Regions from separate parts of the Neobacillus sp. Fa239 genome, predicted to be linked through region 1. Evidence: riboswitches for the same ligand, from Rfam matches in the RefSeq annotation. Region 1 holds a riboswitch; each other region holds the start of a gene.

Region 1 (10,680 bases):
TTACGTGTTCATTAATAATCCCAACATCTGCTTTCGCCGCATCAAACACTACTCAATCAAATTCCAACACTGGGATTCTCCAGTTGATTTCTACCTTTTTAACAAGCTTTAATAGTCAATCAACTATTGCCACTGTTCAAAATACCACTAACAACAATGGGAGTTATTCTAATAGTTACAATGATGATTGGTTCGGCTGTTTTTGGAACTGGTTTTGTGGTGGGAGTAATGGTGATGGCGGGGACGACGATCAATGTAAGAATATAACGGGAAGCTTTGGCAATGATGAGGGTTGTAAAAGCTCAGCAAATATATGGAAAGAATGGTATTGCCATTAGATTTGATTAAATTACATATTGAAAGCGTCTTTAAGCTTTTTGATCGGACCTTAAAAATATGGACATTAATATTAGGTGGCTTCTTGGCATGATTTCGGTATTCAACCGGACGCATGCCTTTTTTTTATTATTCAGGATAGATGAAACATCGTAATCTCCGGCCTGCAAAACAATCGAACGGCCAACCCAGTTGTACCAATCCCTCGATTCACATATAAAGGCATCTTCCTTTTCCCAACCTCATAAAACCCATCTGAATATCTGTGGGCAAGCTCCTGCCTAATAATGGGACCATAAAAAGGTATCCGAACTTGTCCCCCATGTGAGTGTCCTGAAAACTGTGCGCTTATAGGATGTTTTATACTCTCTTCGGCAATATCAGGTTCATGAGCAAGCAGCAACACACAATCCTCATTGGTTAGACCGTCCGCTGCTTTTTTTATATTTGGAGCACCATACATTACATCATCGATGCCTGCAATATAAAGACGCTGCTGATTACTCTCGATAAAATCGCGATTATTCACTAACACATTGAACTGTGAGTTTTGTAAAGCTTGAATTACGTTATCTTTCGTATAGAAATCATGGTTTCCAATGACAGCCCATTTTCCCCCTCGATGTGCCTTTAATGATTTAAGTAATGGAATAGCTTTTTCAGGTTCATTATTGCCAATTTGTATAAGATCTCCCGTAAAGAAAATAATATCTGGATTTAAGCTGTTGATCATCCGAATAACTGGTTGGAAATCCTTAACTCCATAATGAAACCCTAAATGCACATCACTAAATTGAACAATCTTCCAACCAACAAAAGCTTTAGGAAGGTTGTTTATTTGCAAAGTGACATTTTTTATTTGATACCAAAACCGTTCTATTTTAAATGAATAGGTCCCCGTAACCATCCCTGTTGCTAGTAAGCCTAAAAACAATTTTCCAGATTTCTTTAAAAAGGTACGACGATTCAGCGTCTGCTGATTTGGATGTATTTCAGTCATTGTTTACTCCTTTTAAACAGACACAAAATTATTGTACTGGGAGGATTTAGAGGGAAATAAGATGTTCTGTTTAAAGAACATTATAATTGATATATATTGTTAACTCAACATTAAGCACGTAAAAAAGCCATATTGATACTACCAAGCTATTTTGTAAAGAGATGATGGTACAAGATGTCCTTGTATAGACAATTATTTAACAACTACATAATTTCACAACCTGAGAGCTACATTAATTTCCTATTACATATTTTTCATTTAATTTGATACCCCAAAAATAAGCCGTTATGTTTCGAAAGTTATATTGGATGTAGTTTTACTCTTAAATGCTTTCTAATTTACAATAAATCTGTCTTAAATGGAGGGGGAACTATGATAAAAAATGAGTTTGAACTACCTAATGAATGGATTGAGTTAGTAAAAGAAGCAATGAAATCTGATATAACTAAAGATGATTTTAAGATTTTTTTAGAAAAAGAAAAAGAGAAAAGTAAAAACCATAAATTTTACAGAGTTTATCGTTAACTTACCTAATTGCTTTTGCAATCGGTATATAATTCTGGCAGTTTATTATTGAGTGGAGAATGAGCCACTACACACAGGATTTATAATAAATCTTATATGTAGTGGTTTGTTATTTAACATAGTTTATTGCTTTAAAGCATTAAGACATTTTTTGACATATCCCTTACAATTTATGTCGAAATTTTTGGAATTTTTTCCAATCAGTATTAGAAAGATATATAGTATTATTACATTAGTAATATTTATTTAGTGCTTTATCACTACATATGATAAAAGCAAACCTGCGCGAAAGTCAGGGACGCAAAGCCACAGGTCTAAGGTAATTTTATTGCTATTGATCGCTGGGTTGCCTAATTTTGGAGGCTATTTGTGTGTCAGTAAACACTCCGGTAAAAACTGAAAAAGAATTAGATGAAGAATGGTTAGCCCTCATTTGTGAAGCACGAAAATTAGGAATTTCAATTGATGAAATTAGAGATTTCCTACAATCATGATAGGCCTATTACGGCCTCTTTTTTTTACCTTTAATAAGTGCATAATTTTTCACTCAAGTCATTGAAGTTAGTACCACAAAGAGTAAGGTACTAGTTATACAGAAAGACTTTTATGTTACTTTTACTATCAATCGTCCCAAGCAATACATTTTCCACCACGGTCTGATGCTGATTTTTAAGTGTATCAACCAGCCATCCTTCCTCTTTATTAATCCGCTGAAGCTCCTGCAAGTTTATTTTCCCCTCTTTTATAACCGTTTTGGGAAAATCAAATGCCTCCGTTTTCAATTGATACGTCGATGGTGTAACCGCTGCATACTGCGGATCCAAAAAAATCGACATGCTCCCGTCAGCTTCCCATAGTACCAATGCAACTTTTTTAACATCTACGACTTTTTCCTTCCTTAATTCTGCCAATAAATAATCAAGAGAAATTCTTGCTTTCTTTAAGCCTTTATAAAGAATCTCGCCATTTTTAATGAGTGGAAACGGATCTGAATCAATCATTTTTCGAAACCCTGTCCATTTTAAGGTTAAGAATACTCCTGCCATATATAAAACAATCAAGACGATAGTTGAGACTAAAGATCCTGTCATACCAAGACTTTCGTCAGATAATGGATGGGCAATAATGTTTCCTAACATAAGGGCGATAATGAAATCAAGCAATCTTAATTGGGAAATGGAGCGACTCCCCATGACTTTTGCTGCAATGACCATGAAGAAAAAGGTGACGGCTGCTCGTAAAACCCATTCCGTTACTGTAAGAGAATCGTGCTCAAAGAAAAAGCTCACTTGAAACACCTCATAAAACTTAATTTCTTTTTTTATTATGTCTTTAATTTCCTTTTTCATAAACTGAAAGTAAAATGTCTCACATCCAAAAATTAAAAAGCCAAGAATGAGCCTGATTGCCTCATTCTTGGCTTTCCTTTAGTAGTGTAAAAACTTGACACAAACCGGATATGGAACCTCAATATCAGAAGCCAGCATGGTTAGTTTTCCAGTATCTCCATCCCTCGCATATAATACAAGATTCCCGGATTCTTGATTCGAACCAATGACAAATTTGCCAGTCGGGTCAATTGAAAAATCACGCGGCCAGGCACCCTCTGAAGACACTCTTTCTACAAAACTAAGCTCGCCGGTTTCCTCATTCACTCTGAACACTGCTATACTGTTATGTCCGCGATTGGCTGCATAAACAAAATGACCATCTGCTGAAAGATGAATCGCACTACCTTGGTTATTTTCTTTAAAATCATCTGGAAGTGTGGAAATATACTGTTTTGCTGTAAAATGGCCCTCTTCATATGTTAAAAAGATTACTTCAGAACTAAACTCGGTCATCACATATGCGAACCTATTGTTTGGATGGAAAGCCAGATGTCTTGGGCCGCTGCCGGGAGGTGTATCTAATCGGCTGACCTCAGATAATGTTCCATCCTCTTTTACAGCGTAGGTTATCAGCGAATCTATCCCTAATTCCACCACCGCCAAAAACTTTCCGTCAGGTGTAATACCGGCATAGTGTGTATGCGGTTTTTCCTGCCGTGGATCTGGGCCGGATCCTTCATGCTGAATAACAGAAACAGGGGGCTGAATGGAGCCTGTTTCTGAATCTAGCAAATAAGAATCAACAGTGCCCTTATGATAATTGGCACTAAATAACAGTTGATTATTACGTGCCATGCTCACATGGCAGGGTGAGGAGCCTGATGCAAGCTGCGAATTAATGAAGGTAAGTTCTCCATTAGTGGCATTAATTGAGTAGGAAGAGACACCGCCTTCGTCTCCTTTTTTTACTACCGAATAGAGATAGCGATTATCTTCACTAATGTTTACATATGTAGGGTTACCTAACTCTGCAGCCACTTTTACATTTGAAATTTTTGCATTTGCTGTATCCAAGGTAAAAGAATAAATTCCTTTACTATCACCTTTTGTATAGGTTCCAATATACCCATTGAATTTTGTCATCATAAACTCTCCTTGAAATATGTATTCATTTTATTTTATCAAAAGTAATGTAGAATATTTATAAAAAAGATTCATGTGTTTTTTCTATATCCACACAACTGATCTAAAAAACAATGTTATATAGGCAGAAATCTATTCCTCCATGAATATAGACACATACACTATTTTGCAGCTAATTTGAGGAGGAGATAAAAATGGATAGACAAATGCAAGGAATTCAAGGTGCTCCCGTTCATGATATCCATCATGGACACGGAGGATATTATCCTGATCATGGATATCATCACGGACACGGTGGATACTATCCTGTTCCAGTCGACTACCATCATGGCCATGGAGGCTATTATCCTGGATATGACTACCATCATGGCCATGGAGGCTATTATCCTGGTTATGGTTATCATCATGGCCATGGAGGCTATTATCCTGGATATGGTTACCATCATGGCCATACTGGCTACTATCCAGGTTATGGGGTCCACCACGGGCATACTACCGTGCATCCTTAATGATTGTTAAAGACATTAGAAAAGCATGCAGTCTTACTTCTGCATGCTTTATTATTTCATCCACACTTGTGACCATTTTTCCATTTCCCTCAAAACCGGTTCGATGGCCAGTCCTTTTTCTGTTAACGAATATTCAATTCTTACTGGCGTTTCCGGAAAAACATCCCTTTTCACAATACCCTCTTGCTCCAGATCCTTTAACCGTTCAGATAAAACCCTACCGCTGACAGGTAGGGAAGCTTCTATTGTACAAAATCGCTGTGGGCCTGTTAATAGTTGATAAATGATTAGGCCAGACCAGCGTTGGCTAAGTATTTTCATAGCTTTTTCAAATTTGGGGCACAATTTTGATGGAATCATGTTCTATCACCTCGATAGTCATATTATACATAAAGACATTACATTTTAACAATTAGTTACTTGACATAAATGTATTACATAATTATAGTTAGTTACATAAAGTAACTGAATTGATGAGGTGAAAGACATGCTACCATCCTTGTTTTTAGCACATGGTTCGCCTATGTTAGCAATAGAAGATACTAGCTACACCCGATTTTTAGAAAATTTGGGTCAACAGTATAACCCAAAGGCCATCGTGATTTTTACCGCCCATTGGGAAACCGAAAATTTATCGATTTCATCCATGGATGAAACCTATGAAACCATTTATGATTTCTACGGGTTTCCACCAGAGCTCTATGAAGTTAAATATCCTGCGAAAGGATCAAGAAAGCTGGCGCAGCATTTAAAAGATCTTTTTACAGCGCAGGGAATTTCTGCTCAATTTGATACAAGCAGGGGGCTTGACCACGGTTCTTGGACGATGTTATCGAAAATGTATCCCAACGCAGATATTCCGGTTGTCCAGCTATCAGTTAATCCTTTTTTGGCACCTGAAAAGCAGTATCAAATTGGTGAGGCAATAAGGAGCCTCGGAAAAGAAGACATTTTGGTTATTGGCAGCGGTGTTACCGTTCATAATTTACGAATCATAAAATGGAACCAATCAGAGCCAGAACCATGGGCAGTTGAATTTGATGATTGGCTTTTAGAAAAAATAAACAATCAAGATTTGCCTGGTCTTTTCGATTATGAAAAATCAGCTCCAAATGCCAAGCTAGCCGTCCCACGACCAGAACACTTTATTCCTTTTCTCATTGCCATCGGAAGTGGAAACGGTTTGGAAAATGCCAAGGTCATTTTTAGGGGTTATCAATTTGGAACACTGAGCTATCTTTGCATGGAATTTTAAAAACACAAGATAATGTGAAAGTTCTTTGTTCATTTTGCACGATGTTGATTGGAGCGGAAGGTGCGAGACTCCTGCGGGAGCAGCGGGACAGGTGAGACCCCACAGGCGCTTAAGCGCCGAGGAGGCTCACCGCCCGCCCCGCGGAAAGCGAGCATCCTCGTGACAGGCAAAAGGCAGCCTGTCACTGCGATGATAATTCTAGGAAGATTTCCTTAGTGGAGCGGAAATCAACATACTGGTTTCACATTGCCAAACACAAAAAAGTGCCATTCATTTATGGCACTTTTTTGAATGAAGAGTATTTTCATTTGCAATAATAAAGAACTTTAGTAAAATTTAAGCAAGTATAAAGAAGAAAGTATCAATAAGAGGAGTATGGTATATGGCCAATAACAAAAAAAACACTAAAAATGTGAATTCATCCTCAAAGTTTACCTTCTGGGTAATCGGCTTAGTCGCCGTGTGTATTCTTGGCTTAATTTTTTTAGGCAATCATCAAAAACAACAGCCAAGTACAAATTCAGCTTCCAAACCGAAAATTGATTATACTAACGAGCCGTATCTCGGAAAAGCTTCAGCACCCGTTTCCATTATTGAATTTGGTGATTATAAGTGCCCGAATTGTAAAAATTTTGGCCAGAATGTCGTGCCTCTGATCCAAAAGGACTTGATTGATACCGGTAAAGCTAAATTATATTTTATGAATGATGCCTTTATCAATGTAGACTCAACGCGTTCTGCCCAATTTGCCGAAGCAGTCTACCATGAGTTAGGTAACGATACTTTTTGGAAATTCCACGAGCTTCTCTATAAGAAACAGCCTTCAGAAAGTAAATATGAAAAGATGGACGTTTATACTGAAGATTTCCTAGTTAAAACTTTAAAAGAAGTGGCTAGTGAGAGCGATGTAAACAAGGTGGTTAAATACTTTGATGCGGGTAAATCAAAGGCGGCATGGCAAAAGGATCAAGACTATGCCGATATGCTTGGCGTAACGGGAACACCAACCATTTTTGTGAATGGGAAAATGTTTCAAGGAACGACTATAGATGATTTGATGAACATGGTAAATAAAGCGGCAAAGGGGAAATAAGATGAATAAACCCTTAACGATTTCCTGGCTTGCTGCTATTATTGCGACACTTGGCAGCTTGTATTTTAGTGAGGTTCGTCATTTTATCCCTTGTACATTATGCTGGTACCAAAGAATTTTCATGTATCCCTTAGCGATTATTTTAGGCATTGCCGTTTATCGAAATGATAATGGTATTTACAAATATGTTTTACCATTATCCATTATCGGAATGTTGATTTCAGGCTACCATACAATCCTGCAAAAAATTCCTTATCTGCAGCAATTTGAAATGTGCACGTCCGGGGTTCCATGCTCGAAGGATTATTTAAACTGGCTGGGATTTATTACGATTCCGATGATGGCCTTTGTTGCTTTTACGATTATTACCCTATGCTTGGTGGTTCTTGCCCGAAGCATTAAAAAAGAGACTATCCAATAGTCTCTTTTTTAATGGCTTAATTCTTCCTGCTGCTTGGCTTTTAATCTTGCCTCTAAAATGTGCACCATTTGTAAGAAATGATCTGCCTCTCTTACGACATGGTCGGCTAAAAGAGGATCAATGATATTTTTGATTTGGCAATTTTTGATAAAATCTAATCCCGCCTGCTTAAAGGCCCGGATTTCCTGTGCAGCCGTTTCGCTGTCTTTATTCAGTTTGCCAATGATTGGATAGGTAGGCTTTTTCTTGTATAGCATAGATTCGACGTCCCTGGCCTGGTTCAGCAGCACTTCAAAATCATCCCCGAATTTCAACGCAGCTCTTACTAAATTCCGTTCAGACTGATCAAGAAGTGAGGCTATAAATCTGGAATGCTCCATCATGATCTTTAGCCAAAATACATTTTCTTTAATTATCGCATCCTGGATTGGATCTAAGATTCCTTCATTGAATTTTTTCAACGTTCTCATAAAATATTCTGCTTCACGGGCAATATGATCGACAAGCAGAGGGAAGTTAAAGCCGGTAACCTTACAATTGATAATAAGAATGAGGAGATTCCTTTTGAAGTTCCGCAACCCTGCAACAAGATTAATCGAATCCTCGTTTAACTTTCGGACAGCCGTGACATTATTGGGCGTTTGGTAGGCCCGTTTTTCCTGTTCCTCAAAATAATGATAAAAACGATCGGTTTGTTGAATCAGGTGCTTGTCTTTTCGGCTAAAACCTTCACCCAAAAAGTATGAGTGCTCTTTCATAATTCGCAGCCAAAATTTATTTTCTACTAAGGATCTCTCAATAAAGAGTTGTTCAGTTAATGATTCAGGTTTCGCTGCAAATGATTCAGGGGCAATTAACATTTGATTGGTAGGATCGACTCCTCCATGGCCTTGATTAACCATTGTCTGCCTCCCTTCAAAAATTACATACACTTTATGTTTATTTTCTTTTAATGTTTTTCATGATAATTATAATTTGGCAAAGAATAGGAGTAGCAAATAATCAATTGGAGGAACTGATGAAAGCTTACGGACATTATGCTTATTTTTCCAGCTTGAATTGTCCGTTAGAGCCGTTGTAACGGACAGTATGCTTATTTTTTTAGCTTGTGTTGTCCGTTAGAGCCGTTGTAACGGACAGTATGATTATTTTTCCAGCTTGAATTGTCCGTTAGAGCCGTTGTAACGGACAGTGTGCTTATTTTTTTAGCTTGTGTTGTCCGTCAGAGCCGTTGTAACGGACAGTATGCTTATTTTATTAGCTTGTGTTGTCCGTTGGAGCCGTTGTAACGGACAGTATGCTTATTTTTCCAGGATGTATTGTCCGTGAGAGCCATTGTTACGGACAGTTTGCTTATTTTTCCAGCTTGTGTTGTCCGCAATAATTAAATAAAAATTTATAGATTGAACAAGCTAAAATGATAGGATAAAAATGACCCAAAAGGAGTAATAAAAGATGGTCCTTATTTTTTATATCATCTTGAATATTATTGCTCTATTTCTTTTTGTTAAAAATAAAAAAACAAACCTTCATATCCTTGAAATATTAGTTTATTGGATGGTTGCTTCATACCTTTTTCAAAATTTTTCCGCCGTTTGCTACATGAATTATAAGACTTTAATTATTCCTGATAAGATTAGCTATCAATTAGCACATGTGCTTAACCGTTTGGTACTCTTTCCATTGATAATGGTAAGTTTTCTTCACTTTTTTCTCTTTGCAAGTTCATTTTTGAAAAAATTTTTATTAATCATCGGTTTTACATTACTATTGGCAGGAATGGAATGGGCTGCAGATTTGTTGCGCGTTCTGATCCATGAAAATTGGCATATTTGGTGGACCTTTGTTTTTTGGTTGGGTGCTCTTTTCATTTTATTTGGATTTATGAAGTTCTTTCGAAGAATTCTATATAAAGGGGGAGTGAGGGTATGAATTTTATAATTGATTGGAATGAATATTTTATTTTAATATCATCGACTATTATATTCAGTTTGTTTTACCTTATAAGAAATTACTTTCCTCCTATTTTAGTCACTATTATTTGGGTGTTTAATATCGTATTTGTTGCATCCATTGATTATTTTCTTGCTGGCACTCCTTTCAAACTTTATTATTTTTCCGATAATTCATCCTATGAGGCTTCTGCAGCCATCTTTCATTTAATTATGTATCCATGTGCCTCGTTACTTTTTTTGTACGGCTATGATAAGTTTGAGCTCTATGGGAAGAAAACCATTTGGTATATTATTGGCTGGACTGGATTTTCACTTTTTTTTGAATGGTTATGCGTCAAAAACCATGTCTTGACCTACACTGGCTGGAAGTTTTATTATTCCATTCCCACATATCCTACTGCATCGGTCTTGTTAATTGTTTTGTTTCATTTCATCAAAAAAAAGATCAAAGATCCACTTTTTATGAGCAGCAGAAAAATATAAAAAGGAGCGGTGAAACAAAGCTGTTTTCCGCTCCCTTTTTATAACGAAGGATATTCGGAAGGAATATTAGTACATTCCACCCATGAAAGCAGCACCGACAATGATTAAAAGGATAAACAATACAACGATTAACGCAAAGTTGCTGTGATGTCCATCAGTCATTAAATATCACCTCCTATGGTTGTTCATAATAATCTATGCTTGTTTACAGGATTGTGTTATGGACAATGGTTGAAACTGTAGAAAGATGTAAAAAAATATTTGTGAAAAATAAATAAACTGACTCGATTTGGAGTCAGTTTAAATTTATGAACATTTTTAACTATATTGTGGTCGCAATTTAGTCCGTTTGTTGACATACTGTTCGGCACTTAATGCCGCAATTGCTCCATCAGCTGCCGAGATGACGGCCTGCTTAATCGGTGTTCTTCTCGCATCGCCGCCTGCAAATACACCTTCTGCGCTTGTACGAAGATGGTCATCGACCATAATATAGCCTTCCTCGTCTCTCATAACGGAACCTCTTAAGAAATCTGTTCCGGGTTTCATCCCGCCAAGGTATAAGAAAACACCATCGATTCCCCATACTTGTTCTTCTTTTTTATCGGTCAAAATGATTAATTCCTCAA
Region 2 (10,680 bases), 1.8 Mb from region 1:
GGTGTTAATTCACGAAGTTCGTCCACTTTTTCTTGTAGATAAGAAAAATCTTCACTAACCTCCTCGACCGTTGCTTTGATTCTAAGCGCTGTATCCTTCACTTGCATGGCAGTCTCTCTCGGATTCCTCACAATGTAGGATGCTTTATTGGCCGCTTTTTGAAATTTGTCCTTCATCACGTCGCGCGTATCTTTATCGAGTAAACTGACCGCGCCTCCAGCGATGGCTCCAAAGATCATACCCTTCCAAAACTGATTTTTCCTCGTCATCTTAACCTCTCCTCCTTAATAGCACTTTATTTTTCGCGGAATATAATTTTTTCTTAAAATCATCTCATCCTTCATTTTGCGATAAGCCGTTTCTCTATGCAAGTCTGTTTGGAAATATTTATGGTTGATTGCCATTAATGTGGTTGATTACGATAGTAAAATCAAGTTTTTATTGACATATACTAGTTATAATGAAAAGATGAAATTATTAATTCTGAAAGGGTGGCCGGAATGAATCTATCGCAAAAATCTACTGAAAATGTTGAATATATGATCGAAAAAATAAAAGAAAAATTGAAGGTTTTAAATTTGGGAGCCATAAAGCCATCTCATTTTGATGAAGAAATGTACGAAGAATTAAAGGAAATTTATGAAATGGTATTAAAAAAGCCATCCTTCAGCCCAAATGAAATGCAGGCACTTGTGGAGGAGCTTGGCAACCTAAGAAAAAAATAAAAACAGGTCACATGACCTGTTTTTTACTTTTGTTCTGTTAAAATAATCGGACCATCTTTGGTAATGGCAATGGTATGCTCATATTGAGCGGAAAATTTACCGTCTATCGTCCTTGCTGTCCAGCCGTTATCATCCATTTTCGTTTGATATCTGCCGACATTTACCATTGGTTCGATGGTAAACACCATACCTTCTTTAATTCGGGGGCCTTTTCCTGCAAGCCCATAATGCGGCACATCCGGCTTCTCATGAATAACTGTACCAATTCCATGGCCAATAAAATCCCGCACAACCGATAACCCTTCACTCTCAACGTATTTTTGGATAGCATGCCCAATATCGCCAATCCGATTCCCTGGAACAGACTGCTCAATTCCTTTATACAATGCCTCTTTGGTGACTTTCAATAAATGATCCGTTTCCTCGGACACACTTCCTACCGCATAGGACCAGGCTGAATCCGCCAAGGCGCCGTTATAATTCACCACCATATCAATTGTGACTATATCGCCTTCCTTTAAAGGTTCCTTTCTTGGAAACCCATGGCAAATTTCATCATTGATACTTGCACAGGTCGCAAATTCATAGCCCTTATAACCCTTTTGTTCCGGTTTAGCATGATTTTTTCTTAAAAAATCATCCACAAACTCCTCAATTTCCCAGGTAGTGACCCCAGGCTTGATTAATTTTGCGATTTCTTTATGACATGAAGCGAGAATTTCTCCAGCTTTTTTCATGGCTTCAATTTCACGTTCTGATTTTAAAACAATCATGTTTTTACCTACCTTTTTGATTATTTTTATGTATTCTAACTAATAAGGTTCAATAATGAATAGGTGCCAGCAGAATTTGAAAAGATACTCTTATATATTAGCCCTATCTACACATTTTTTCAAAGATTGATTTTTAATTAAAACCGATATCATCATTTCAATAATGTTCATCTTTTTGTCAATATAAATCGTTCGTAATATGGAACTTTTTCATTCTTTTTGATAAAATATTCATATTCATATTAATTATTAGGTGTGTGAGAATCAATGATCGGTGATCGTGTAAAAAAACTCCGTTTAGAAAAGAAAATGTCCATTTCTGAACTTGCCAGCCAAGCGGGGGTTGCAAAATCATATTTAAGTAATCTTGAAAGAAACAAGCAGACAAATCCTTCCATTCAGTTTCTTGAAAAGATTGCTGCCGTCTTGAATATCCCTGCCGATCATTTAATACATGAACAAATCAATAAGGATGATTTGGATAGTGATTGGATGAATCTTGTTAAAGAAGCAATGAATTCCGGTGTATCTAAAGACCAGTTTCGTGATTTCCTTGAATTTAATAAATGGCGGATTAATCAAAATAATAACGATAAATAAGAGAATTGAAAACAAGAAAGCATTCTGTAAAGGCGTCAACTCATACAGAATGCTTTTGTTTTGTTACTTATGTAATTAACGATTCTCAACTAAAAAACCCTGCACACCATTTTGATTTAAGAAATCTCGAATGGATTCCTTCGTAATTCCCAGATCTTTTGCTTCTAAAATTAATGCCATCCATTCCTCATCCATTACTTCAAAGATATTCTCCGTTTTAACCACTCTACTCACTCCTAAAATACAATTCGTATTCCAGGCAGCCCGGCCATCATCGTAAGGAAAACTTCTTACCTTAGATCCTCGGCTTTGCGTCCCTTTTTTTCAAAAGGTTTGCCTTTTTCTGCTTTAATAAAGACTGAAAACCATCATTTTTCAGATAATTTTTTATTAGGACTAAATACTTATCAAAATCGATAAGTTTATTATATCTAGTCCTTTTTTAGTAGGGTGTTGGATTTTGTCATTTATTTATCATTTTAAGACGATTTTTTAACACAAAATATTCCATTTTTCTACAAATCCCATCTTCTTTTTCTGACAATTTATAGATTTTATCATTTTCGAATAATAGAATAATGGGAAAAGGAGGAAATTCGAGTCGAATTTCCTCCTTTAAGCAGTTAAATTATTTAATGTAATCAGCAAAAAGTTGTTCCCATAAAACAATATTTTCGAAAGGCTTCATTAAGGCTTTGATTGTTTAATGAAGGGGTTACCGTTTCATTTGACTGAATGGTGATCAATGAACATGAAAGTCCAATTTTGCAGGCATCTTCGGTGCTTAATCCTTTTAAATAACCAAATAAAGTTCCGGCAATAAGTGAGTCCCGAGCCCCGGTTACATCGACCACCTTTACTTCACATGGTACTAATGCCCCCGCTTCGCCTTCCTTTGTAAAAAAGATTAATCCCTTCTCCCCTCTGGTAATGACAACTTTTTCGACACCCTTCTTTAAAATTGCTTCTGCCGCTTTAAAAAAATCGCCTTCGCATTTCATTTCAATCTTTGAAAGTTCTTCTGCCTCTTTTTGATTAGCGATAAACCATTTGACACCTTCAAGGGACACCGGCAATTTTTTAATTTTAGAAGATGAAACCGGAGCAATACAAATCGGTATATGCTTACTTCTGCAATGAGTGATAATTTGCTGGATGACCTCTGAAGGAAAATTTGTATCCAACAAAACGATATCAGGGCATGCATGCTTCCATTTACTCTCAATCATTTCCTTGTTAACATCCTCGTAAATGGCCATGTCCGCAAATGCAACCATCATTTCTCCTTCTTCATCCAGCACTGCCGTATAGGTTCCCGTAGGTTTCCCCGGAACAATTTCAATCAAACTCATATCAACGAAATCTTTGGTGTTTTCAAAAAGCCAACTGCCTTCTGAATCATCACCAATTAAAGCCAATAGGGAACTATCAATCCCAAGCCTCCCCAGATTTTCCGCGATATTTCTTGCAACTCCGCCACCAGAAATTTTGCTGTTTGCCGGATTTGAGGTTCCAAACCTTAAATGATTCTTTACTTTTATTTTCCTATCAATATTTGCACCGCCAATACAAAGAACCTTTGACACTACCTTCACCCCCGGGACTATGATGTTAAGTCAATTTTCGACATGTTTTCCCGTCAATATATTAATTACGATATTAATCATTAAATTCCCTTTGTTAAAAAATGGATTTTTCCCCTTTTTTGAAACCGTTTTCCTAAATTAATTTAAAAGGTATTGTTAGTGAACTTTCATGAAAATGTATGCAGTAAATTTTCATGTTAAAGATATTTGTCTATTATGTGCCAATTAACTTATAATGTTAACAAATTAAAAATATACTTAATATTGTTAATATTCAAATAAATGGTGGTGAGCATTAAAAATGACTCTAATGCATGTCCTAAATTATACAATACCTATTGGCTTTATGGTTGTTTTTGGTTTCCTGCTTGACCGCATGTGTAAACCCGCAAAATCAGAACAAAAAGCTGGCGATGAGTGAAACCATTAGGCATTCATATCGACAGCTTTTTTTCTTTGGCTTTTTTATACTTGGTTGTTGACTTTCCTCTGATCATCATCTATTTTATAAACTTATTTTGAACCTTTTGTTCATAGTTTTTAAAAAAGGAGGAATTTGTTTTCACTCCGCGTTTTGACATGAGCTGATTATAACGGAGCAGCTTTTCATTTAATTTATTTTGAAGGCTGGCCTTTTCTGTGCTGTCATCGCACTTTTTGATTAATTCCTCAATGGTCATCATTTCTTGTCTTAATTGGCTTTCGCCCTCTGTAAATCCTGCGTTTTTCATTAGACGATAAGCCATCCGTAATTCTTCAGGGATAGCAGACAAATCCTCTATCTCCATTGGTTTCCCTAAACCTGGGAGATTTTCAAATTCCCCGTCTTTATAGGCTTTTTTAATGCGGTCTTCCGAGACAATATGAAATAAATCCATGCTAAGCCTCCTTATTACCGTTTTCACTATGTTTATTATATCAAATTACGGAGTCTAAATAAATAATTCATATTTGTTTGGGAATGCTACAAGCGAAGACGAAAGGAGTGTTTGGTTTGGCACGTGGCGAACATTTTAATCATAAGAAGAAGAATCATCCTGGTGAATTTCCAAAGAACAGTGTAGCGGAAAAGAAGTCTGAGGGAGCACCTGGAGACGAAGAGTTTCTCGTTACGCAGGAAGCGTTTAAGAATCGTGTAGAAGAAGAGTAAAAGGCGTGAAGGATTCACGCCTTTTTTCTTTACTTCGCAATGGGCTGCAATAATTTGGATAGGTCGACTGTTTTTAAAACCTCTGCTGCTTTTTCGATATCTTTAGAGAAAATGCGGTCTTTGTTAATAGTAGGAATCGATTCACGACCCTTTTCATAAAGTTTTCTTGTCTGGGTGGCCATTTTATCTATTCCACGGTATTCAACCGCCTGCATCGCACAAATCAATTCAATCGCAAGAACTCTTCTTGTATTTTGAATAATTTGGTGGGCATGTCTTGAACCAATGGTTCCCATACTCACATGATCCTCTTGGTTTGCTGATGATGGAATAGAATCCACACTTGCCGGATGGGCCAATGTTTTATTTTCAGAAACAAGCGCGGCAGCCACATATTGCATGATCATCGCCCCGGATTGTAATCCTGGTTCCGGACTTAAGAATGGCGGCAGATCATTTAGCTGCGGATTAATCAATCTTTCAATTCGACGTTCCGAAATATTGGCCATTTCCGCAACAGCAATTTTCATAAAATCCATGGCAAAAGCAATCGGCTGACCGTGGAAGTTTCCGCCGGAAATGACTTTATCACCATCATCAAAAATGAGCGGATTGTCTGTTGCCGCATTCATTTCAATCTCTAATTTTTCTTTAACATAATCAAGAGCCTGCCAAGTTGCACCGTGTACTTGTGGAATACAGCGAAGCGAATAAGCATCCTGCACTCGCAGCTCCCCTTGCTGAGTAGTTAGTAAACTGTCACTTAAGTAATGTCGAATTCTTGCCGCTGTATCAACCTGCTGCTGATATCCGCGGGCAATATGAACCTCTTCTGCAAATGCATCAATGATTCCATTTAATCCTTCAATTGTCATGGAAGAAATAAGCTCACTTTCAAAGGCAAGCTGTTCAGCTTCTAAATAACCGACTACACCCATTGCTGTCATCGCCTGTGTTCCGTTGATTAGAGCAAGACCTTCTTTTGCTTCAAGGGTAACAGGAAGAATTTCTTCAAGCTGAAGAGCTTCTAATGCATCCATTCGTTCTCCCTTATAAAATACCTCTCCTTCCCCAACCAGAACTAAAGCCAAGTGAGAAAGCGGAGCCAAATCACCGCTGGCCCCCAGTGACCCCTGCTGCGGTATGACCGGAATAATATCTTTATTAACCAGCTGGATCAGCTTTTCTATAACAAGCGGTCTAATTCCTGAATGACCTTTTAAAAGGGCATTGGCTCGTAATAAAACCATTGCTTTTGCGACAACCTTCGGAAAAGGTTCCCCTACCCCGCAAGCATGGGAGCGGATTAAATTAATCTGAAGGTCCCCAACATGATCTTTATCAATCAATACATCACTAAATTTTCCAAACCCGGTGGTAATTCCGTAAACAACTTTAGATTCAGAAACGATTCTTTCTACCGCTTCCCTGCTCCTTTTCGCTGCTTCCATGCTTTTCTCGGAAGCTTGAACCTTTTGTCCACGAAATAATACTTCCTTCATCTCTTTTAATGTTAAATTTTGACCTGTTAATACAACCATATTTTCCACCTCTACTAATTTAGTGTAATAAAGAAATAAAGAAAGAGGCTGGATTCCATCATCTATTAGATTTGGATTCCAGCCTCATTTATAGGTTTTTCTGAATAACGTTCTGTTTTTAAATGTTTCATAATCACCATTCCATTCAGAATATTCTATTATCCTATAATACATATTGTACGTGGGGGAAATTAGGATTGTCAATGCATTTTTCCAAATTTTAGCACTCTAACACTTTATCACAATAGTAAATAGAAGGCTGATTGCAAGAAAATCTAGTGAAAAAATCAAAATCACTGCCCTCTTTTAAGTAAAGGTTCTTTACTAAAAGACTGTGGTTTTACGATTTGCTCTCTTGAGGACAAGATCTATCTTGAAATCGGTAAAGCTGTCCTTAATCAACGCTCTTGTGGACAAGATCTATCTTGAAATCGGTTAAACTGTCCTTAATCAACGCTCTTGTGGACAATATCTATCTTAAAATCGGTTAAACTGTCCTTAATCAACGCTCTTGTGGACAATGTCTATCTTGAAATCGGTTAAACTGTCCTCAATCAATTCTCTTGAGGACAATGTCTATCTTGAAATCGGTTAAACTGTCCTTAATAACTAACCCAAAATCAACACAAAGATTTCGAAAATAGCCATATACAAAAAGAGTGCCTCTATTCAAAGAAGCACTCGTTACGATGTTTTTTTCCTGTTAAATTCTCTGGCATTTCCTTATCCAAATTAAGGTATGAGCCCCCAAAATGAACCCGTTGTATTTTACTGTTCTTATAAATCAGTCGAATTTTAAACCTTTTAATGCGTCTGCAAAAGCATTATTAATGGGCTCTGCTTCTTTTTCTTGCTGTTTTAAATACTTTTGCACGGTTCGTTTATCTACTTTTCCGACAGATTCTTTCTTCCTTCTGGCTTCGAAAGCAGATAGTTTTTCACGATATCCACATTTACAGGTGAAGATTTGACCTTCACCTTCGCCACGGAGCTCGAGTTTTTTATGACAATTTGGGCACCGTGCATTTGTGAGGCGTGAGACATTTTTACGATGTCCGCATTCACGGTCCTGACATACGAGCATTTTGCCTTTTTTGCCGTTCACTTCAAGCATCGGTTTTCCACAGTCCGGGCAGCTTTTTGTGGAAATATTGTCGTGCTTGTATTTTTTATCACTTGCTTTAATTTCAGCAACGATTTCTTTTGTGTAGTTTTTCATTTCCCGAATAAAAACATCTTTTTTCAGCTTGCCATGAGCGATTTGATCAAGCTTTTGTTCCCACTCTGCCGTCAACGTTGGAGATTTTAGCTCTTCTGGAACTAAATCCAGCAATTGGCGGCCTTTGGAAGTAAGATGAATATCTTTGCCGCGCTTTTCGATTAAGAAGGAATTGAATAGCTTATCAATAATGTCTGCACGCGTCGCAACGGTCCCTAATCCACCAGTTGCTTTTAAGGTTTCTGCCAACTGTTTATTTTTTGTTTCCATATACTTCGCAGGGTTTTCCATTGCTGAAAGTAAGGTCGCCTCATTAAAACGTGCAGGTGGATTGGTTTGACCTGATGTTTGGGCAATGAGTTTCACGTTTAATGTATCGCCTTTTTCAATTCGAGGCAGAATCTGTTCTTTCAAATCGTCTCCTGTCTCGTCGTCCTCAAACCGGTTTTCGTATACTTCCTTCCAACCAGCCGCTAAAATGGTTTTTCCTCTCGCCACGAAGCTTTCATCACCGATTTTCGCACGGAGCGTTAATTGCTCATACTCGAAGGCCGGGAATAAAACGGCTAAGAATCGTTTTATAACTAAGTCATAAATTTTCCGCTCTTTATCTGTAAAGGCTGAAAAGTTTACATAGCCTTCTGTTGGAATAATGGCATGGTGATCGGACACTTTGCTGTCATCTACAAATGCTTTGGATGCTTTGATCGGTTTGCTTAAAACCTTATTCGCTAATGAACGGTATTCCCCAACTGCGCATGCTTTTAAGCGTTCTGGAAGCGTTCCGACTATGTCGGAAGAGATGAAACGTGAATCCGTTCGAGGATATGTTAAAACTTTATGCTGCTCGTACAGCTTTTGCATAATGTTTAATGTTTCCTTTGCCGAGTAACCAAAAATTTTATTCGCATCACGCTGTAGCTCGGTTAAGTCATAAAGTCCAGGAGAGTAAGACTTCTTCTGCTTTTTCTCAATCTCTTTAACAATGGCATTTTGTTTGCCAAGTTTTTTTACAATCGCATCGATTTTCTCTTTCTCAAAGCTGCGGCTGTTCCCTTTTGCATCCTGCCAGGTCAGCTTTAAATTATCTGCTGTTTGGGCTTCGATTCCATAATAGGTTTGAGCTTTGAAATTTTTGATTTCGTCTTCACGGGCAGCTATTATCGCTACAGTTGGTGTTTGCACACGGCCGCAGTTCAACTGTGCATTGAATCGGGTCGTTAATGCGCGTGTTGCATTAAGTCCGATATACCAGTCAGCTTCTGAACGTGCGACAGCTGAAGCATACAAATTGTCATAGGCCTTGCCAGGCTTCAGGTTGGCAAAGCCATCCTTGATCGCTTTATCGGTAACAGATGAGATCCATAGCCGTTTGATCGGTTTATTGACTTTTACTTTTTCAATAATCCAACGGGCGACTAATTCCCCCTCTCTCCCAGCGTCTGTAGCGACGATGATTTCACTGACATCCTTTCTCGTCAATTGGCTTTTAACAGCATTAAATTGTTTTCCTGTCTGCTTAATGACCGTTAATTTCAAATGCTCAGGCAGCATTGGGAGGTCTTCTAAATTCCATGTTTTATATTTCACATCGTAGCTTTCCGGGTCAGCAAGTGTGACTAAGTGTCCTAGCGCCCATGTAACAATATATTGATCGCCTTCAAGATACCCATTTCCTTTTTTATTACACTTCAGCACACGGGCAATATCACGAGCAACAGAAGGTTTTTCAGCAATTACAACATTTTTTGCCATTTTTTATACTTCCTTTCATGTTTCCATTAGATAAATATAGCATACGTCCCTCATGGTTTCAGTTATTCTTATATCGAAAATTCAAATGCATAATTTTCCTTCTGGGGCAATCAGAGGGCTTCTTAATTACCAATACATTGGAAAGTCACTTTGTTCGGGCAATGCAATCGGGTCTGCTTTTACCGTCCGAGTTCTTTTTTCTCCTCCACGGGTAATGCAACCGCTCTGCTTTTACCGTCCATGCTCTTTTTTCTCCTCCACAGGCAATGCAACCGGTCTGTTTTGACCGTCCATGCTCTTTTTTCTCCTCCACGGGTAATGCAACCGCTCTGCTTTTACCGTCCATGCTCTTTTTTCTACTCCACGGGTAATGCAACCGCTTTGCTTTTACCGTCCATGCTCTTTTTTCTCCTCCACGGGCATCTAGACCGGTTCTTATTTACCATTTACTTGAAATATAAAACTCCTCGGGCATTAAGACGGCTTCTTAATTACCCCTTCCTTAAAAAATTCCTCTCATCGGGGGTTTAGACCGCTTCTTAATTACCCGTTCCTTGGAAAATTCCCCTCCTCGGGCATTTAGACCGCTTCTTAATTACCCGTTCCTTGAAAAATTCCCCTCCGCTGGCATTTAGACCGCTTCTTAATTACCCGTTCCTTGAAAAATTCCCCTCAGCTGGCATTTAGACCGCTTCTTAATTACCCGTTCCTTGAAAAATTCCCCTCCGCTGGCATTTAGACCGCTTCTTAATTACCCCTTCCTTGAAAAATTCCACGCCGCGGGCATTTAGACCGCTCCTTAATGACTCCCTCCATAGAAAATCACTCTCCTCGGGCATTTAGAGCACCAGGACCCAAATTTTTTTTATATGAATTTTCCCAATTAAATAGTAAGATAGTGAAGGACAAAATGAGAAACGAGGATTTTTTATGAGGATTAGAGATTGGGATCCGAATTTAAAGGTACGCTTATTTAGTGAAGCGATGATGAACATAACCTTTTGGATGTTCTTTCCGTTCTTGACCATTTATTTTGCAGATGAATTCGGGAAGAATAAAGCAGGGTTTTTATTGGTCTTTTCACAAGCTTTTTCAGTCATTGCCAATCTGATGGGCGGATACTGTGCTGACCGATTTGGCCGAAAGCGGATGATGGTTCTATCTTCCATTGGTCAGGGGCTTTCGTTTATTACCTTTGGTTTTGCGAGTTCACCATGGTTTCAGTCGCCATGGATTGGTTTTATCTCTTTCGCGATTGCCGGTGTATTTGGTTCCTTTTATTGGCCGGCCAGCCAGGCGATGGTGGCGGATGTTGTAGAGGAAAAACACCG
Region 3 (10,680 bases), 2.3 Mb from region 1:
GAATATGGAAAAGAAGAAAATGAAGCATTTTTTAACTTGGTGGATACATTTACTGGTGATCGTAGTGATACTGCCCTTCAGGAAATGATCCTCTCCATCTTCGAATTTGCCAGAGCAAATCCCATGCCGGAAAAATATCTGCAATCCATCGTGGATATGTATGATGTTTCCGCTATTTCGAAGCTGGAAGAACTGCCCTTTTTTCAAGAACTGCGGCATGATGTTGAACTGCAATTAGAAGGAACGAAGGAGTTGCTAAACAAAGGACTTCAGATCGCTCAGCTCCCTGGAGGACCGGCGCCTAGAGAAGAAAACTTTATAGATGACCAAAAGACTTTAGATACAATGATCTTAGCGAGCAAAGAATCATGGGATGCTCTTTATCAAGCGATGCAATCATGGGCTTTTTCAAGGGCTAAGCCGGTAAAAGGTGACCAATATGATAAAGACTTGACAGCCAAAGCGCAGAAGCTTCGGGAAAAGGCCAAAAAGAAACTGACCGATTTGAAGGATGAATTCTTCTCAAGAAAACCTGAAAGCTTTTTACGCGATATGGCCGAAATGCACCCGTTAATTGAAACGTTAATCACTTTAGTTAATGCCTTCTCCAATCGGTTTGAAAAGGCGAAAAGGGAAAAAGGGCTTGTGGACTATTCCGATTTGGAGCATTACTGCCTGGAAATCTTACTAGAAAAAAATGCGAATGATGGTGAGTTTCTGCCTTCTGAAGCGGCATTAGCTTACCGCAGGCATTTTAAAGAGGTTTACGTGGATGAGTATCAAGATACGAACATGGTACAGGAGACGATCTTAAAGCTTGTCGCGAAAGTAGATGAGCGAAATGGAAACCTATTTATGGTCGGTGACGTCAAGCAATCCATTTATCGTTTTCGCTTGGCCGAGCCTAACCTTTTTTTAAGTAAGTATAATCGATTTCGCTTAGACGGAGAAGAATCAGGCCTTAGAATTGATTTGGCGCGAAATTTCCGCAGCCGGAAAGAAGTGCTTGATGGAACCAACTTTTTATTTAAGCAGATTATGGGTGTCAAGGTAGGGGAAATCGACTACGACGAAGCGGCTGAATTACGAACTGGTGCCCCCTATCCTTCGGTTCAGCCCTATCCTGTAGAAGTGTTGCTGATCGATCAGAAGGTCGTGAATCCTGAGCAACCAGAGGAAGAAACAGCAGAAAATGAGACCCCTTCTGAATTGGACCCTGTTGACTTAGAAAAGTCGCAACTTGAAGCAAGAGTAATGGCGTCAAAAATAAAAGAATTAGTTTCAGAGGGGAAACTTATTTATAATACGAAAACGAAAAGCGATAAGCCTCTGATGTATCGGGATATTGTCATCCTGCTTCGGTCGATGACTTGGGCGCCGCAAATCATGGAGGAATTTAAACAGCAGGGGATTCCCATTTATGCCAACTTATCAACCGGATATTTTCAAGCTACAGAAGTATCAATCATGCTTTCTTTGCTGCGTGTTATTGATAATCCATTCCAGGACATACCATTAGCATCTGTTTTACGTTCACCAATTGTGGGACTAAATGAAGAAGAACTCTCCCTTATTCGAATTCATCATAAGCAGGGCTCGTATTGGGAGGCCATGAGTGTTTTTTGTCGAAACAAACCAACATCAGTGATGGAAGGCTTATACGAAAAGGTCCGCCGCTTTTATGATTTTTTGAAGGAATGGCGTTCAATCGCGAGGCTTGGTTCGCTTTCTGAATTAATTTGGCAATTATACCGGGATACACAGTTTTATGATTTTGTCGGGGGCCTGCCAGGCGGAAAGCAACGGCAAGCGAATTTAAGAGCCTTATATGACAGGGCAAGGCAATATGAACAAACTTCGTTTCGAGGATTATTTCGGTTTTTGCAGTTTATCCAAAGGATGGTTGAAAGAGGAGATGACCTTGGTGCTGCCAGAGTTCTTGGAGAGCAGGAGGATGTTGTTCGGATCATGACCATCCATAGTAGTAAAGGACTGGAATTTCCGGTTGTTTTTATTGCAGGGACATCGAAAACTTTTAATATGACTGACATTCGAAAATCGTTCATGCTGGATAAGGAATACGGTTTTGCTGCTAAATATGTCAATGCAGAGAAAAGAATTACCTACCCATCTCTGCCGCAAATGGCTTTCAAACGAAAGAAGAAAATGGAAATGCTTGCAGAGGAAATGAGAGTTTTTTATGTAGCGTTGACAAGGGCGAAAGAAAAGCTTTATTTGATTGGTACTACTAAGGATTTAAACAAAAGCTTGGAACAATGGAATGATGCTCTCTCCAATATAGACTGGCTGTTAAAGGACTATGACAGAGCAGCAGCAGTATGCTATTTAGATTGGATTGGGCCGGCGCTGATTCGCCATCAGGACTGTGGTGAGTTACGATTAGAAGATTGTAATGTTTCATCTGTTCCACAAGAAATCAACTGCCACCCTTCCAGATGGAAAATATCTATTCTGAATGCTGAGGAAATAAAACGACAAGAGATCTTGCACGAAAAGGAAGACGACCAATTACTGGAAATTCTGAGGAGATCTGAGCCGATTCCGGTTGAATCCATATTTGCTGATGATATTCATGAGCGGCTAACTTGGGAATATTCTTTTCGAGATGCCTCAAAACATCGTTCAAAACAGTCCGTTTCAGAATTGAAGCGGCAGAGGGAATTGATGGATGAACAAAGTGGAACAGATCTTATTCAAAAGTTTAAGAAGTCGATCCAGAAGCGGCCAAAGTTCATGCAGGAAAAAACGTTGAGTCCAGCCGAACGTGGTACAGCCATGCATATGGTTATGCAGCATGTAGATTTGACAACATCCATTACAAATGAAAGCATCAAAGATCAATTGTCCTGGATGGTAAACAATGAATTATTAACAAAAGAGCAAGCAGAGATCATTGACAGCCATCTAATTGTCCAATTCTTTCAATCTTCATTGGGAAAAAGGTTATTGCAGGCTCGGGAAGTAAACCGGGAAGTTCCTTTTACACTATCCCTTCCGGCTAGTACTGTTTATCCTTCATGGGGAGGAGCGGATGAATCTATATTTATTCAAGGGGTTATCGATTGTATTTTTGAAGATGATCAGGGGCTCGTTCTTCTTGACTTTAAAACGGACGGGATTACAGATCGCTTTAAAGGTGGATTTGAGCAGGCAAAACCTATTATGGAAGACCGCTACAGGCTGCAAATTAATTTATATGCGAAGGCGATAGAACAAATTTGGAAAAGAAAAATCAATGAAAGGTACTTATTTTTCTTTGATGGGGCCCATGTGTTAAAGATTGAATAGGAAAGAGGATGACGTATTGTCATCCTCTTTAATTATTTCCGATTGTAGGCTGGTCAATGAGATTGGTGTCAAGGACATTCGTTCCGCTGATCCCGTTATTTGTTACGATAATTCCCCCGGTATTAAAGCCCCCGGAGCCGCCATAAGTCTTGGAGCTGCTCTTTGGGGAGATATAAACGGTATCGCCGAATTGGACAACCCCTCCACCTACGTTAACGATTTGTACTGGCCCAATTATCGCTGGCATCTAAAAACATCCTTTTCATTAGAACTGCCACGTTATTTTATGCAACTAACGCACATCCTGCTCATGCCCTTCCAGATTTTCCTGGCGAATATGTTTAATTCTTACCTCCATAGAGACATTTCGAGTGTTTCCAACATGTAAAATCGATGAAGACGAAATTCCAATGATATCAATTTCATTTACTTTAATAACAGGTTTGGGATTGTGGGTGAAAGTTGAAATCTGTTCATCGATCGGAGGTAACGGAATAGGCTTTGTAAACACTGAATAAGAGGAGAAATTCCCTTCATTACCGTAAAACACTTCAGCTTCTCTTTGAACGGCTAATGCGCGGGAGTATCCATTCGTAATACAGGAATCTCCAAGCTGTATGATGGAAGAGTAGGATAAAATCATTACCTTTAATTTGTCAACGTTAGAGATTCGTTGTAGCATATCCCGGGGTCACATCCGGCTGCAAAGGAACAAACGGCCCAATTATTAAAGATTCTGCAGGTGTATCAAATGCGGAGGCGAGCTGAATGGTTTCTGTATCACCCACCAGGACTAGCGACGAGCTTGCAACGCCCGTAATATAAATGCTTCCAACGACTAAATCCCGATTATAGACTTCAAAGTTCATTTGTGTTCATTCCTTTCATATTTTCTGGAAGATTATTGAAAAATACATATACACCATTTTGAATTTCCTGCTTTATCGTTTCAATAATCATATTCTCGGTTTCAGGGGAATTTTGAGTTGATCGATTTTGGGCAAGGCTCGCTTTTAAATGATATTCAATCCTGTTTGGCAGCTGTTTGATAATATCCTCCTTGATGAAGGAAAGGTAAGATTCATCTGGGAGAATGTTTAATTTTTGTTTTGCCTCTTCCACTACCTGAGGCAGGTCTACTTCCAAATAGCGATAGATTGCCTCTTCTATTTTCATTGAACGCTGCATTTGTGCCTTAGGTGTAACGGGAGTGTTTAATGATTGATTTTGTACCGCAAAGTCCTCGATTCCTGACAAATCATTTGGATTTAATCCAATGGTTAACGTACCCTCGAGTGTTTCTACCTTCAATTGATCAAATTTATATTCAATTTTATCCACATGAATGGCTTGCCGTTCATTTAATTGCTTCATTTCTTCCTTCATTTTCGTAATGATCGCCTCTAATGCGGAGATTCTATTTTCTTGTGTTTGAATATACATCTGCAGCCATTGAAGGTATTGGTATAAATCTTGATACATTAAATCACCCCATTAGTCATTCTCCTTTTCACCTAAAGTAAATATATGCATGAAAGCCTTCATACAGTTGTAAAAATCTCATTTTGCTTTTTACGTCCTGACTGGTGCTTGTAATGGTACGGAAGGGGCAAGTAAGGCGGATGATGAAGGAGCGGACACCTCACCAGGTTTTTTTGCAGCCGGTGCCGGTGCCGTAAATCCTCCGGTATTATACAAATAGGCGGCAGGTTTAATAATTCCGGCACTGCCAATTTGAAGGACAGAGGAATTTGTGATCCCGCCAATTTTAATAAAATTGATATGAATCGATTGTTGGATGTAAAAATTCATCATAACCACCCATTCATCACATATTTAAGAAATTGGCTTGATCAATAACGTCTGGGTCTGTTGTATTGGTGGAGCTTAATTGATTGTGGACATCCAATCTCTCGCCCGTATTAAAAGAACCAGCCCCGGAAAAAGTTTTTGCAGTAGCAAATGGCATAATTTTATAAACATCACCAATATGGAATATCGAACTGCTTCCAAGAGTAATGACTTGCGCTACTCCGACAATTGCTGGCATTTGCAACACCCTTTTTTTAGTTTCTTTACCTATCTTATGTATAGGCGGATGTAATGTGATTCATTCGCCCAAAATAATTTAAAGGATATTAGTGTGATATATATCACAAAATGTAAGGCTAAATAACCTTATAATTATCAGTAAAGATAAGAGTAGGTGAAAAACATGGAATACCCATTTAAAACGCTTTATAGTGAAATAGGCGGGCAAGAAACAATTGACGAGCTTGTTAATGCTTTTTACCCACGTGTATATGCAGATAAAGATTTAAGCCCTTTATTTGAAGGGGATATGCAGGAAATTATGAGGAAACAGCGAATGTTTTTATCACAATTTCTAGGCGGTCCGCCCCTGTACAGCATGGAATTTGGCCCACCAGCTATGAGGGATCGTCATTTGCCATTTGAGGTTACACCAAAACGGGCAAAAGCTTGGCTTCGCTGCATGAAAGAAGCCTTTCAGGAAATTGGTCTTGACGAAAATCCTGCCGGCCTTGCTTTTTATGACCGCTTGACACAGGTCGCAGGGATTATGGTCAATAGTCCTGATCAAGAGTAAAATTGAATTAATTTTCGACGAATTATTAATATTTATATGGTGAAAAGATTAAAAATAGTTCTTAATACCTGTATGTTTGTCTATTAAATAGTGGAAAAGTAGGATATTCGATAACGTTAAAACAATTTATTATGTGAGTAAGAGATCAGTCAGAATATTAAACACTGGTTCTCGATAAAGGCAAAGCTGATGAAAATCAGTGACGCAAAGCTATAGGGGCTACAGTGCAGTGTCACTATGCCAGCCAGTTACCGAAAGAATTAGGGTGTTTTACCACAGGTATTCTATATGGACATGGATCTACCCATGTTTTTTCAGTAGGATCCCAGTGTCAGCCAACCCCCCTTTCGGAAAAGGGGGGTATTTCAATTGCTTGGAGGTGAATTTCGGTGAAAGTTGAGGATATGACAAATGCAAATGAGCAGAAAGCGTTTATTAACGACCTGACAGGATTAGAACCAATTAATCTGCTCCTATTAGATGAAGATATATCGGAAATCATGGTTAATGGACCAAACCAGGTATATTGTGAGAGTAAGGGTAAATTGATGTTATCGTCTATACATTTTCGTGATAATGAACATGTGATGAATGTCATTAAAAAAATGGCCAATGTACTAGGTAGGGAAATAGACGAAAACTCGCCAATGATCGATGCCAGACTTTCCGATGGGTCGAAGGTTAATGCAATTATACCCCCTTTGGCATTAAATGGACCGACACTTACCATTCGAAAATCACCAAAAGCTCCTCTTCAAATCAATGAATTAATTCACCTGGGAACAATTACAAAAGAGATTGCTATTTTCCTTGAGGCATGTGTAAAGGCAAAGGTAAATATTTTTGTCAGCGGTGGCACAGGGTCCGGAAAAACAACAACATTAAATACCCTTTCAAATTTTATTCCGAATGATGAAAGAATCGTAACTGTGGAAGAAATAGCTGAGCTTCAATTAGGCCTGGAACAAGTCGTTTCACCTGCATCGAATCACTCAGGTATTGAAAGTAAAAGCGGCAATTCGATTCATGACCTTGTTAGTAAATCATTTGGGATGAAGCCAGACCGTGTCATTATAGGTGAAGTGCGAGGAGAGGATGCACTTGATATGCTGCAGATGATGAAGGGCGGACTTAAAGGCTCTCTTGCTACTGTTCTCTCAAACTGCCCTATGGATTTGATTTCCAGATTGGAAACGATGATTCAATTAACAGGAGTGGACTTGACGGTAAAGGACATTCGTGAAGAAATCGTCGAAAAGATTGATATCATCATCCACCAATCACGGTTAAAAGACGGGTCAAGGAAAATTATAAACATTACAGAAGTACAAGGTCTGGATGGGGATAATATAAAACTTCAAGATATCTTTATCTATAAACAAGATGGGGTAAATGCAGAGGGTAAAATTATCGGTCAAATAATGCCAACAGGTGTAAAGCCAAAACTTCTTGAACGGATTCAAGAATCAGGAATCAATATACCTTCGACTTTATTTAAAAGCTATGTAAAAGGCGAATGGTGATTTTCTACAACCGTTGATTGGAGCGGAGGGCACTCGACTCCTGCGGGATGAAGCGGTCACGGGAGACCCCGCAGGCGCGATAGCGCTGAGGAGGCTCCCGGACTTCCCCGCGGAAAGCGAGCGCCAGGAGCGGAAATCAACATCCAAGTTTAACGGAGCCTTTAAAAAAGCATTAGTTGAGAATATTCTCTACATGATTTACAAAGATCTGAAGATAATATCTGAAGGTCTTTTTTTGAGATTAAAAAATTCAAATTTGTTAGCATGCTCCGTTTCTTTTAAACTATTGTTGAGGTGATTAACATGAGATTTGTTACTTTTAGACAAGAAAATGAACCATTTGTTGGAATTGTTCATTCAGATGGTACAAAAGTGCTCCCCATTGAGAAGGCAGAAAAAGCAAAATCAGGATATTCCCGATTTCCATCCACATTGCTTGAATGCATTGCCCTTGGTGATGGCTTTATTAATGAGATAAAAGCATTACTTGAATGGGTACATAGCGAGCCTAATGAAGAATCACTCTATTTGCCGCTGGCAGATATTGAATTGCTTGCTCCAATTCCAAGGCCCGCTAAAAATATTTTTTGTGTCGGAAAAAATTACGCAGACCATGCCATAGAAATGGGGAGCGCAAAAGATATCCCCGAACATGTGATGGTTTTTACAAAAGCACCAACATCGGTGACCGGACCAAACTCCGTCGTACTTAATCATAAATCGGTTACAAATGAACTTGATTATGAAGGTGAATTAGCGATAGTGCTTGGCAAACAGGGGAGGGCCATTAAAAAGGAAGAAGCACTTGATTATGTTTTTGGCTATACCATTATCAATGATATAACTGCAAGGGATTTACAATCCAGACATAAGCAATTTTTTATTGGAAAGAGCCTTGATACCACTTGTCCAATGGGACCATGGATTGTGCATAAAACCCTGATTGAGAGTCCCAATCAACTCGATATCGAAACCAAAGTAAATGGGGAAGTAAGGCAAAGCTCCAATACGAAAAATTTTATTTTTTCCATTGAAGAGATCATCTCGGTTTTATCTGCCGGAATGACCCTTGAACCTGGAGATATCATTGCAACAGGTACACCAGCGGGAGTCGGTAAAGGCTTTAAACCGCCAAAATTTTTAAAAGCGGGAGATCAACTTGAAATTACAATTGAAAAAATTGGTTCGTTAATAAATACAATTGAGAATTAATTCTTTTAGTTGTCATAATTTCAGACTTATTTTTTAGTATTTTATTTTTGCCTATGATATGATGGTTTCGACTATACATAAGGAGGCAATATATGATTCACCTGCATATTACCGCATGGCTTATAGCTCTAATCTTATTTTTTGTTTCGCTGTCCTTACAGAAAAAAGGTAATGAAAAAGGCGCGAAAATTTTAAAAATGATTATCAGGGTGCTTTATTTGGTGATTATTGGGACAGGCATTATGCTATTCCCACATCATTATTCCTATCTAACAAAATGGTATGTTTTAAAGGTAATAGGCGGTCTATGGGTTATTGCAACCGTTGAGATGATTTTATCACGCGTTGCCCATAACAGAAGGACCTCTGTTTTTTGGTTTCAGTTCATCGTGGCCCTTGCACTAGTTTTCTATCTAGGCTTTGCGGTTTTACCGTTATCCTTTCTTCATCCATAGAAAAAAGCTGCCCTTATCGGCAGCTTTTTTAGCTATGAAATCATTTTTTCAATAATTAATCTCTTCCCAGTATTTAAGGTGAATTCAAAGCGGTCGTTGACTTTCTCAAAGTAGAAGAAATGGTGTTGAACATTGCAAATTTGTTCCTGATTGTCAAAAACAATAAAATTAACTCCATCCTTTCGCTGTGTATCAGAGAGAAAGGAAAGATGATTGTAACAATAGATGCAGTCGTAAATCGAAAAACCTAATGAATTTAACGTAGTAACAAACTGGAAAAATGCATCATCATTAATCCCATCTAATAATCTCTCTAAGGAATAAACTAAATGCTTCCGAATTCTGATCAGGTCATGGTCACGAAGCATTGTCGTTTCGGTGCCAATCCGAATTTTCCCTGATTCAAACAAAATTCCTTTCTTCCAACGATTCATTCGAAAAATTTCTATTTCTTGATGAAGCGAATCATCGAGCATGGTTGCCTCTTCAGATTCTTCATCAAAAAATATCCATTGGTCATTAATTTGTTCAACGCTTCCTTCGATATAAGCTCTTTGTTGATTATCGTATAGTTTTCTTCGCTGCTGTCGATTCATCCTTTAACCTCCGTGCCAGTTGCTTTCATTCTTCTTTGTAGACATCTTCCTCCAAATTTATAACACCATCCGGAATATTTAGGACAATTAACCAATCCATGCTGGCTGAATAGTATAAAACATGAAATTTTGAACAGCAGTTTGGATTGTTGAAAGGAGATTATATCGTGTGTGGAATTTCCGGATGGATTGATTATCAAAAAGTAATAGGATATGAAACGGATATACTTACAAAAATGGCAAATACATTGGCAAAAAGAGGTCCTGATGAAACAAACATCTGGACGAATACGCATGTTGGTTTTGGCCATAAGCGGCTAATCGTTGTCGACCCAGCAGGCGGGAGGCAGCCAATGTCAAAACAAAAGGACGGTTTTGATTACACCATTTGTTATAATGGTGAGTTATACAATACTGAAGATATCCGTAAAATTCTCCTTACTAAAGGATATTCGTTTAATGGCCATTCTGATACAGAAGTACTGTTAACTGCCTATATAGAATGGGCGGAAGAATGTGTCCATCACTTAAATGGAATTTTTGCTTTTGCGATATGGGATGGAAAAAAGGAACAGTTGTTTATCGGCCGTGACCGTTTAGGTGTTAAACCGTTATTTTTTACCGAGCACCAAAAAGGTTTTCTGTTTGCTTCGGAAATCAAGGCGATCTTAGCACATCCCGAAATCAAAACGGAAATCGATGCAGAAGGACTTGCAGATATTTTCGGGGCAGGACCATCGCGTTCACCAGGATCAGGGATTTTTAAAGGAATTAAAGAACTCCGGCCAGCCCATGCGTTAACTTTTTCAAAAAATGGTTTAAAAGTTTGGCGTTATTGGAATGTGAAGAGTGAAGAACATCATGAAAATGCAGAAGAAACGGCAGAAAAAGTACGTTATTTAGTATCAGATGCGGTGACAAGACAGCTCGTTTCTGACGTACCTTTATGTACCTTTCTATCAGGCGGTCTTGATTCC

Evidence for each region. A riboswitch is a leader RNA that binds a small molecule or an ion and turns the genes downstream of it on or off. The one in region 1 is predicted to bind cyclic di-GMP.
Region 2: linked by a shared signal. The riboswitch ahead of ACZ5XR_RS02670 (anti-repressor SinI family protein) and the one ahead of ACZ5XR_RS22375 (anti-repressor SinI family protein) in region 1 are both predicted to bind cyclic di-GMP.
Region 3: linked by a shared signal. The riboswitch ahead of ACZ5XR_RS05105 (CpaF family protein) and the one ahead of ACZ5XR_RS22375 (anti-repressor SinI family protein) in region 1 are both predicted to bind cyclic di-GMP.

Annotation. Positions count from the first base shown of each region.
Region 1 is NZ_AP041611.1:4,500,425-4,511,104, reverse strand. Features, by position in the region: gene ACZ5XR_RS22390 (hypothetical protein) at 1-338, shown strand, start outside; gene ACZ5XR_RS22385 (metallophosphoesterase) at 470-1,336, opposite strand; gene ACZ5XR_RS22380 (anti-repressor SinI family protein) at 1,709-1,861, shown strand; cyclic di-GMP riboswitch class I at 2,126-2,215, shown strand; gene ACZ5XR_RS22375 (anti-repressor SinI family protein) at 2,233-2,355, shown strand; gene ACZ5XR_RS22370 (DUF421 domain-containing protein) at 2,446-3,150, opposite strand; gene ACZ5XR_RS22365 (lactonase family protein) at 3,289-4,335, opposite strand; gene ACZ5XR_RS22360 (hypothetical protein) at 4,530-4,844, shown strand; gene ACZ5XR_RS22355 (winged helix-turn-helix transcriptional regulator) at 4,896-5,204, opposite strand; gene ACZ5XR_RS22350 (dioxygenase family protein) at 5,332-6,099, shown strand; gene ACZ5XR_RS22345 (DsbA family protein) at 6,482-7,192, shown strand; gene ACZ5XR_RS22340 (disulfide oxidoreductase) at 7,194-7,613, shown strand; gene ACZ5XR_RS22335 (DUF2935 domain-containing protein) at 7,622-8,515, opposite strand; gene ACZ5XR_RS22330 (hypothetical protein) at 9,069-9,545, shown strand; gene ACZ5XR_RS22325 (hypothetical protein) at 9,542-10,051, shown strand; gene ACZ5XR_RS22320 (YjcZ family sporulation protein) at 10,118-10,213, opposite strand; gene ACZ5XR_RS22315 (FAD-dependent oxidoreductase) at 10,370-10,680, opposite strand, start outside.
Region 2 is NZ_AP041611.1:551,139-561,818, reverse strand. Features, by position in the region: gene ACZ5XR_RS02690 (YtxH domain-containing protein) at 1-269, opposite strand, end outside; gene ACZ5XR_RS02685 (DUF1128 domain-containing protein) at 501-725, shown strand; gene map (type I methionyl aminopeptidase) at 749-1,498, opposite strand; gene ACZ5XR_RS02675 (helix-turn-helix domain-containing protein) at 1,766-2,098, shown strand; gene ACZ5XR_RS02670 (anti-repressor SinI family protein) at 2,174-2,323, opposite strand; cyclic di-GMP riboswitch class I at 2,354-2,446, opposite strand; gene ACZ5XR_RS02665 (carbohydrate kinase family protein) at 2,740-3,684, opposite strand; gene ACZ5XR_RS02660 (DnaJ family domain-containing protein) at 4,185-4,562, opposite strand; gene ACZ5XR_RS02655 (hypothetical protein) at 4,679-4,834, shown strand; gene hutH (histidine ammonia-lyase) at 4,864-6,375, opposite strand; gene ACZ5XR_RS02645 (DNA topoisomerase III) at 7,160-9,349, opposite strand; gene ACZ5XR_RS02640 (hypothetical protein) at 9,495-9,695, opposite strand; gene ACZ5XR_RS02635 (MDR family MFS transporter) at 10,280-10,680, shown strand, end outside.
Region 3 is NZ_AP041611.1:1,083,054-1,093,733, forward strand. Features, by position in the region: gene addA (helicase-exonuclease AddAB subunit AddA) at 1-3,309, shown strand, start outside; gene ACZ5XR_RS05070 (spore germination protein) at 3,338-3,556, opposite strand; gene ACZ5XR_RS05075 (spore germination protein GerPE) at 3,602-3,991, opposite strand; gene ACZ5XR_RS05080 (spore gernimation protein GerPD) at 3,972-4,178, opposite strand; gene gerPC (spore germination protein GerPC) at 4,168-4,791, opposite strand; gene ACZ5XR_RS05090 (spore germination protein GerPB) at 4,882-5,121, opposite strand; gene ACZ5XR_RS05095 (spore germination protein) at 5,138-5,359, opposite strand; gene ACZ5XR_RS05100 (globin domain-containing protein) at 5,525-5,917, shown strand; cyclic di-GMP riboswitch class I at 6,087-6,173, shown strand; gene ACZ5XR_RS05105 (CpaF family protein) at 6,307-7,440, shown strand; gene ACZ5XR_RS05110 (fumarylacetoacetate hydrolase family protein) at 7,744-8,652, shown strand; gene ACZ5XR_RS05115 (YisL family protein) at 8,745-9,107, shown strand; gene ACZ5XR_RS05120 (DUF2777 domain-containing protein) at 9,140-9,703, opposite strand; gene asnB (asparagine synthase (glutamine-hydrolyzing)) at 9,871-10,680, shown strand, end outside.